Linked DNA regions of Azospirillum brasilense. The main gene of each other region encodes a partner of the protein of the gene in region 2 in a complex. Links are inferred from orthologs where the notes say so. Each region holds a gene or a part of one and is shown on either strand. Other genes may lie near its edges.

Region 1 (3,245 bases), 810 kb from region 2 along the record:
GGACCCGAAGTGAGTGCGCAAAGGGCGGCCCTGCGGCCGGGGCGGCATCATAGGCACCCCGCGAAAGCCCGGCAACACCCCATTTCCCCCGCGATTCCCCATCGGAAAGAACCCGTTGGACGGGTGGAAATGCCAGCCGCTCCTTGCTAGACAGAGGGCGCACTTTGAAAACGAACACCCGCGACAACGCCCACATCAACAAACGAGAGCCGGAGGACGAAAACGCCATGGCCGCACGCCGCAAACTGATTGCCGGGAACTGGAAGATGAACGGGCTGAAGGCCGACGGGCTGGATCTGGCCTCGGACCTCGCCGGGCGCCTGACGGGAGCCGGGACGGTCGCCTTCGACATGCTGGTGTGCCCGCCCTTCCCGCTGCTGTTCCCGGTGGGAGACGCGATTTCCGGCAGCCCGCTGGCGCTGGGCGCGCAGGACTGCCACGCCAAGACCTCCGGCGCGCACACCGGCGACGTCAGCCCGGCCATGCTGACCGACGCCGGCTGCCGCTACGTCATCCTCGGCCATTCGGAGCGCCGCGCCGACCACGCAGAATCCGACGCCCAGGTCTCCGCCAAGGCCGCCGCCGCCCACAAGGCGGGCCTGATCGCCATCATCTGCGTCGGCGAGACGGAGGCCCAGCGCGACGCCGGGCAGGCGAACAGCGTCGTCGCCAGCCAGCTCAAGGGCTCCATCCCGGAAGGCGCCACCGCGGCGAACACCGTCATCGCCTACGAGCCGGTCTGGGCCATCGGCACCGGTAAGACCGCGACCCCCGACGACGTCAAGGCGATGCACGCCCACATCCGGGCGGAGCTGGCCGGCAAGACCGCCGATCCCGGCGCAGTGCGCGTCCTCTACGGCGGCTCGGTCAAGCCGGGCAACGCCGCGGAACTGATGGCGGTGGAGAATGTGGACGGCGCGCTGGTCGGCGGCGCCGCGCTGAAGGCGGACGATTTCTGGGCGATCGCCACCAGTTGCCGCTAGCATATCGCGCAGGACCGCGTTAAAAACAGTGGGCGCGCGCCACGGGCCCTTGCCAAGGTCCGTGGCGCGCTGTTGGTTTGGGCGGTCCCTGCGGATCGCTCCGGGAAGGGATCAAGGGAACGGGTTGCATGGAATCGGTGCTTCTGGTCATTCACCTGCTGATCGCCCTGGCGCTCGTCGGGGTCATCCTGATCCAGCGTTCGGAAGGCGGCGGTCTCGGCATCGGCGGCGGCAATATGGGGGGCATGATGTCCACCCGCGGCACCGCCAATCTGCTGACGCGGACCACCGGCATCCTGGCGGGCTGCTTCATGGCGACCAGCCTGGTCCTGGCGGTCCTGGCGGGTGCGCACAGGGCGCCGACCTCGATCATCGACACGATGCCGGCCCAGCCGGTCGCCCCGGCGGCCCCAGCCCAGCCGGCCGCGCCGGCGCAGCCCGCTCCGCCGGTCGCCCAGTAACAGCGGCCCGGCAAAACGCGACGCGGCTCCGGCCGGGTCCGACGTGAGGCGGCCTCCCCCGAAGCCGCCTCTTTCTTTTGAGGATTGTCGATCTGGGCAGCGCCCGGGGGACGATCCGAATTCGGGGAACGGATCAGGCTCTGAAGGTCTTCGGACGGACATGACTCGCTACATCTTCATCACCGGTGGCGTCGTTTCCTCGCTGGGCAAAGGTCTGGCGTCGGCGGCGCTTGGGGCGCTTCTCCAGGCGCGCGGCTACAAGGTGCGGCTGCGCAAGCTGGACCCGTACCTGAACGTGGACCCCGGCACGATGAGCCCGTACCAGCACGGCGAGGTCTATGTGACCGACGACGGCGCTGAGACCGACCTCGACCTCGGCCATTACGAGCGCTTCACCGGCGTGGCCGCGCGCCGTGGCGACAACATCACCACGGGCCGTATCTATTCGAACGTGATCGCCAAGGAGCGCCGCGGCGACTATCTGGGCGCGACCGTGCAGGTGATTCCGCACGTCACGGACCAGATCAAGGACTTCATTGGCGCCGACACGACCGACGAGGACTTCATCCTCTGCGAGATCGGCGGCACGGTGGGCGACATCGAGTCGACCCCCTTCCTGGAAGCCATTCGCCAGTTCGGCAACGAGGTCGGTCCGGAGAACGCCCTGTTCATCCACCTGACCCTGCTGCCCTACATCCCGACGGCGGGCGAACTGAAGACCAAGCCGACCCAGCATTCCGTGAAGGAACTGCTGGGCATGGGCATCCAGGCCAACATCCTGCTCTGCCGCGCCGATCGCCCGATTCCGGACAACGAGCGCCGCAAGATCGCGCTGTTCTGCAACATCCGGCCGGAGCGCGTCATCGCCGCCCTGGACGTCGATTCGATCTATCAGGTACCGGTCAGCTACCACGAGGAAGGCTTCGACACCCAGGTTCTGGCCTATTTCGGCCTGCCGACCGAGGGCAAGCCGGACCTGTCGCGCTGGACCAGCATCGTCGAGCGCGTGCGCAAGCCGCAGGGCGAGGTGACCATCGCCGTCGTCGGCAAGTACACCAGCCTGCTCGACAGCTACAAGTCGCTGGCCGAGGCGCTGACCCACGGCGGCATCGCCAACAACGTGAAGGTCAAGCTCGACTGGATCGACTCGGAGATCTTCGAGGACGACAGCGCCGTGCAGCGGCTGGAGAACGTCCACGGCATCCTGGTGCCGGGCGGCTTCGGCTCGCGCGGCACGGAGGGCAAGATCCGCGCCGCCCAGTTCGCCCGCGAGCGCAAGGTGCCGTATTTCGGCATCTGCTTCGGCATGCAGATGGCGGTGATCGAGTCGGCCCGCAACATGGCCGGGATCGTCGACGCCGGCTCGACCGAGCTGGGCAAGCCCGGCAACCCGGTGGTCGGCCTGATGACCGAGTGGATGCGCGGCAACAGCCTGGAGAAGCGCACGGAAGGCACCGATCTCGGCGGCACCATGCGTCTCGGCACCTACCCGGCGAAGCTGGTCCCCGGCAGCAAGGTCGCGGAGGTCTATGGCACCACCGACATCACCGAGCGGCACCGCCACCGCTACGAGGTGAACGTCTATTACAAGGACCGGCTGGAGAAGGTCGGCCTGCTGTTCTCCGGCCTGTCGCCGGACGGCGAGCTGCCCGAGATCGTCGAGATCCCGGACCATCCCTGGTTCATCGGCGTCCAGTTCCACCCGGAGCTGAAGTCCAAGCCCTTCGACCCGCATCCGCTCTTCACCTCCTTCATCAAGGCGGCGATTGAGCAGAGCCGGCTGGTGTGACGTGACCATACG
Region 2 (3,888 bases):
CGCCTTCCCGGCGAGCGCCAGCTTGCGGAGCAGCTCCACGTCAGCCGGGTGTCGGTGCGCGCGGCCCTGCAGAAGCTGAAGACCCAGGGCTTCCTGACCGCGGTGCAGGGCGGCGGCACGCGCGTGGTGTCATCCGTGGGCGCCATGGACGGCGCACTGACCGAGATGGTCCGCGTGAAGCACGCCAACCTCTGCGACCTCGTGGAGATCCGGCAGGCCCTGGAAAGCTGGGCGGCCCGGCGCGCCACCGAACGCGCGACCCAGGAACAGATCGACCACATCGGACGAGTCCTCGCCGCGATGGGCGAGACGGGCCGCGACGGCAAGCAGGCCGCCGACGACATGGACTTCCACCTCGCCGTCGCCCAGGCGGCCGGGAGCCCGGTCTATCTGCATCTGCTGGCGACCATCCGCGACATCCTTGGCCAGATGATGGAGTACCATCACACCGAGCCCTTCGCACTGGGCCGAGAGGCGCTGATGATCGACCATCACCGCGCCATCTACGACGCCATCCGGCGCCGTGATGCCGATGCCGCCGCCGTTGCGGCCACCGACCACCTCGGCTGGGTGCTCGACCGCTACAACGATCTGAGCCGGAAGGCGGAAGATCTGTCCCGCCCCGACACCGACGCCGCTCCGTAAAGAGCGGCGGCACCTCCGGGGAGGACCGCCCTCCCCGCCTCATCGTCACGGCATAGAAAAAGCCGCGAGGGTCCGAAGATCCTCGCGGCTTTTTCTACGCAGTCGATCAGGACAATCCCGGTCAGGCGGCCAGGATGCCCTCGATCTGTTTCGTCACGTCGTCGATCTCGGCCATGCCGTCCACCGTCTTCAGAACGCCACGGCTCTGATAATACGGCAGGATCGGCGCGGTCTGCTCGTGATACTGGGCGAGGCGGGTCTTCACCGTGTCGGCGTTGTCGTCGGCCCGGCGCTTGAACTCCGTGCTGCCGCAGACATCGCAGACGCCCTCGATCTTCGGCTTCTCGAAGACGTCGTGATAGCCCTTGCCGCACTTGGCGCAGGTGTAACGACCGGTGATGCGCTCCACCAGGATGTCGTCCACGACCTTCATCTCGATCACATGATCGAGCTTCAGGCCCTTGTCCGACAGCATGGTGTCCAGCGCCTCGGCCTGAGCGACCGTGCGCGGGAAACCATCGAGGATGAAGCCGTTGGCCACATCCGGCTTGGAAATGCGCTCAGCGATGATTTTGACCATCAGCTCGTCCGGCATCAATTTGCCGGCGGACATGATGTCCTTCGCCTGCTGCCCAAGCGGACCACCCTCGGCGACCATCGCGCGGAGCATATCGCCCGTGGAAAGCTGGACGAGCCCGCGCGTGTCTTCGAGACGCCGCGCCTGGGTCCCCTTCCCGGCGCCCGGCGGTCCGAGCAGAATGAGATTCATTACTTTCTCCCCCGAAGCTTCGCTTTTTTAATCAGCCCCTCATACTGGTGGGCCAGCAGATGGGAATGAATCTGCGCAACCGTGTCCATCGTCACCGTGACCACGATCAGCAGGCTGGTGCCGCCAAAATAGAACGGAACCGAATGCTGGGAAATCAGGATTTCGGGGAGGAGACAAACCGCCACAAGGTAGGCCGAACCGATCACCGTCAACCGGGTCAGCACGTAGTCGATGTAGTCCGCGGTGTTCTTGCCCGGACGGATGCCGGGAATGAAGCCGCCATACTTACGCAGGTTCTCGGCCGTGTCCGCGGGGTTGAAGACGATGGCCGTATAGAAGAAGCAGAAGAAGATGATCAGCGCCGAATACAGGATCATGTAAAGCGGCGTGCCATGCGCCAGATAGCGCGTGACCGTCTGCAGCCACTCCGGACCCTCGCCGCCGGCGAAGCCGACCGCGGTCAGCGGCAGCAGCAGCAGCGAAGACGCGAAGATCGGCGGAATGACGCCCGAGGTGTTCAGCTTCAGCGGCAGGTGCGACGCTTCGCCGCCGAACACGCGGTTGCCCATCTGACGCTTCGGATACTGGATCAGCAGCCGGCGCTGCGCGCGCTCCATGAACACGATGAAGAACACGACGCCCACCGCCATCAGCAGCAGGAAGACGATGAACAGCGTGGACAGCGCGCCGGTGCGGCCTAGCTCCAGCGTGCTGACGAGAGCGCGCGGCAGCTCGGCGACGATGCCGGCGAAGATGATGAGGGAAATCCCGTTGCCGATGCCGCGGGCGGTGATCTGCTCGCCCAGCCACATCAGGAACATCGTGCCGCCGACCAGCGTGATGACCGTGGCGATCTTGAAGAACAGCCCCGGTTCCGGAACCGCGGCGCCGGATGCGCCGGTCATCGCCTCGAGCCCCACCGCCAAGCCCCAGGCCTGCACGGTCGCCAGAAGGACGGTGCCGTAGCGGGTGTACTGGTTCAGCTTCTTGCGGCCCGACTCGCCTTCCTTCTTCAGCGCTTCCATCTGCGGCGATACCGCGGTCAGAAGCTGCACGATGATGGAAGCCGAAATGTACGGCATGATGTTGAGCGCGAAGATCGTCATGCGGTGCAGCGCGCCGCCGGCCAGCATGTCGAACATGCCCAGGATGCCCCCGCCCTGCTGCCGGAAAATATCGGCGAGGATCTGCGGGTTGACGCCCGGAATCGGGATGTAGGTGCCCAGGCGGTAGATGATCAAGGCACCAAGGGTGAACCAGATCCGCTTCTTCAGCTCGGTCGCCTTGGAGAAGGCCCCGAAATTAATGTTCGCGGCAAGCTGCTCGGCCGCTGATGCCATGGGTCGTATCCCTGTCCCTAATGCACGAACGGGGCGGTCCTGCAGGATGCAGGCCGCCCCTCGCAACTTCGCTTCATTTAGTGCCGGAAGAGGCCCGCGCGCAAGCGCGGGCTTCCGATCACTCGGCGGCTTCGGCGGCGGACGCGGTCAGCGTGACGCTGCCACCCGCCTTCTCGACCGCTTCCACAGCCGACTTGGAGGCGCCGGCCACGGTGAAGCTGGCTTTCGTCGTCAGGGCGCCCTTGCCCAGAAGACGGACGCCGTCCTTCTTCACCTTGCCGGTGACCCCCGCCGCTTCCAGGGCCACCGCGTCGATGGTCTGGCTGGCGTCGAGCTTGCCGGCGTCGATGAACTTCTGGACCAGGCCCAGGTTCACGACCGAGTATTCCTTCGCGAAGATGTTGCGGAAACCGCGCTTCGGAAGGCGGCGGTGAAGGGGCATCTGGCCGCCTTCAAAGCCGTTGATGGCCACGCCGGTGCGCGAGGTCTGACCCTTGACGCCACGGCCGCCGGTCTTGCCCTTGCCCGAACCGATACCGCGGCCGACGCGCATGCGCTCCTTACGGGCACCGGGGTTGTCCCGGAGATCGTTCAGCTTCGTCATGGGTTCAGCCCTCGTTCTCGACGCGGACCAGGTGCGCGACCTTGGCGATCATGCCCCGCACGGCCGGAGTGTCCTCCAGTTCGCGGGTCCGGTGCAGCTTGTTGAGACCCAGACCGACCAGCGTTTCACGCTGGTCGTGCTTGCGGCCGATCGGGCTGCCGGTCTGGGTGACGATGACGGTCTTCTTCTCGGCCATGATCAAGCCTCCTGCGCACCGGCAGCGCCGGTTTCACGCTTGCCGAGGATGTCGCTCACGCGACGGCCGCGACGGGCGGCGACGCTGCGCGGGCTGGAAACCTGCGACAGGGCGTCGAAGGTCGCCTTGATCATGTTGTGCGGGTTCGAGGTGCCGATGGACTTCGTCACCACGTCCTGCACACCCAGCGCCTCGAAGATCGCGCGCATCGGACCGCCGGCGATGATGCCGGTACCGGCCGGGGCGGTGCGCAGCACGACCTTGCCGGCACCGAAGTGACCGTTGGAGTCATGGTGCAGCGTGCGGCCTTCGCGCAGCGGAACGCGGATCATAC

Evidence for each region. The genes of interacting proteins can lie anywhere in the genome.
Region 1: the proteins of secY (region 2) and secG are in contact, whole or in part, in a crystal structure (PDB 5AWW), measured with the Thermus thermophilus proteins. The link is inferred for Azospirillum brasilense from one-to-one orthologs. Residues at the interface, in WP_096411648.1 of Thermus thermophilus: Leu14, Gln16, Arg17, Phe20, Ile34, Pro35, Pro37, Ile72, Arg108, Arg109, Asn112, Gln113, Arg116, Ile117, Ile120, Pro145, Gly146, Trp147, Phe152, Phe155, Val156, Val159, Thr160, Val162, Ala163, Gly164, Ala166, Leu167, Trp170, Glu173; in WP_223903268.1 of Thermus thermophilus: Tyr5, Ile9, Tyr12, Leu13, Ala16, Leu19, Val20, Val23, Leu24, Gln26, Glu27, Pro28, Gln30, Gly31, Ala32, Asp34, Leu35, Met36, Gly37, Gly38, Ser39, Ala40, Asp41, Leu42, Phe43, Ala45, Arg46, Val48, Tyr53, Thr56.

Annotation. Positions count from the first base shown.
Region 1 is NZ_CP059449.1:2,642,678-2,645,922, reverse strand. What follows is about bases 1-2,777. They hold secG (preprotein translocase subunit SecG), read left to right. Parts: upstream 1-1,111; coding sequence 1,112-1,444; downstream 1,445-2,777. Other genes in these bases: H1Q64_RS12575 (CTP synthase), read left to right, coding at 1,605-2,777; tpiA (triose-phosphate isomerase), read left to right, coding at 228-983. In the rest of the region: more of H1Q64_RS12575, read left to right, coding at 2,778-3,233. UniProt on the Bacillus subtilis protein: Involved in protein export. Participates in an early event of protein translocation.
Region 2 is NZ_CP059449.1:1,828,671-1,832,558, reverse strand. The notes cover bases 585-3,536. They hold secY (preprotein translocase subunit SecY), read right to left. Parts: upstream 2,755-3,536; coding sequence 1,414-2,754; downstream 585-1,413. Other genes in these bases: rpmD (50S ribosomal protein L30), read right to left, coding at 3,363-3,536; rplO (50S ribosomal protein L15), read right to left, coding at 2,873-3,358; H1Q64_RS08670 (adenylate kinase), read right to left, coding at 767-1,414; H1Q64_RS08675 (FadR/GntR family transcriptional regulator), read left to right, coding at 585-645. Outside these bases: more of H1Q64_RS08675, read left to right, coding at 1-584; more of rpmD, read right to left, coding at 3,537-3,554; rpsE (30S ribosomal protein S5), read right to left, coding at 3,557-3,888. UniProt on the Bacillus subtilis protein: The central subunit of the protein translocation channel SecYEG. Consists of two halves formed by TMs 1-5 and 6-10.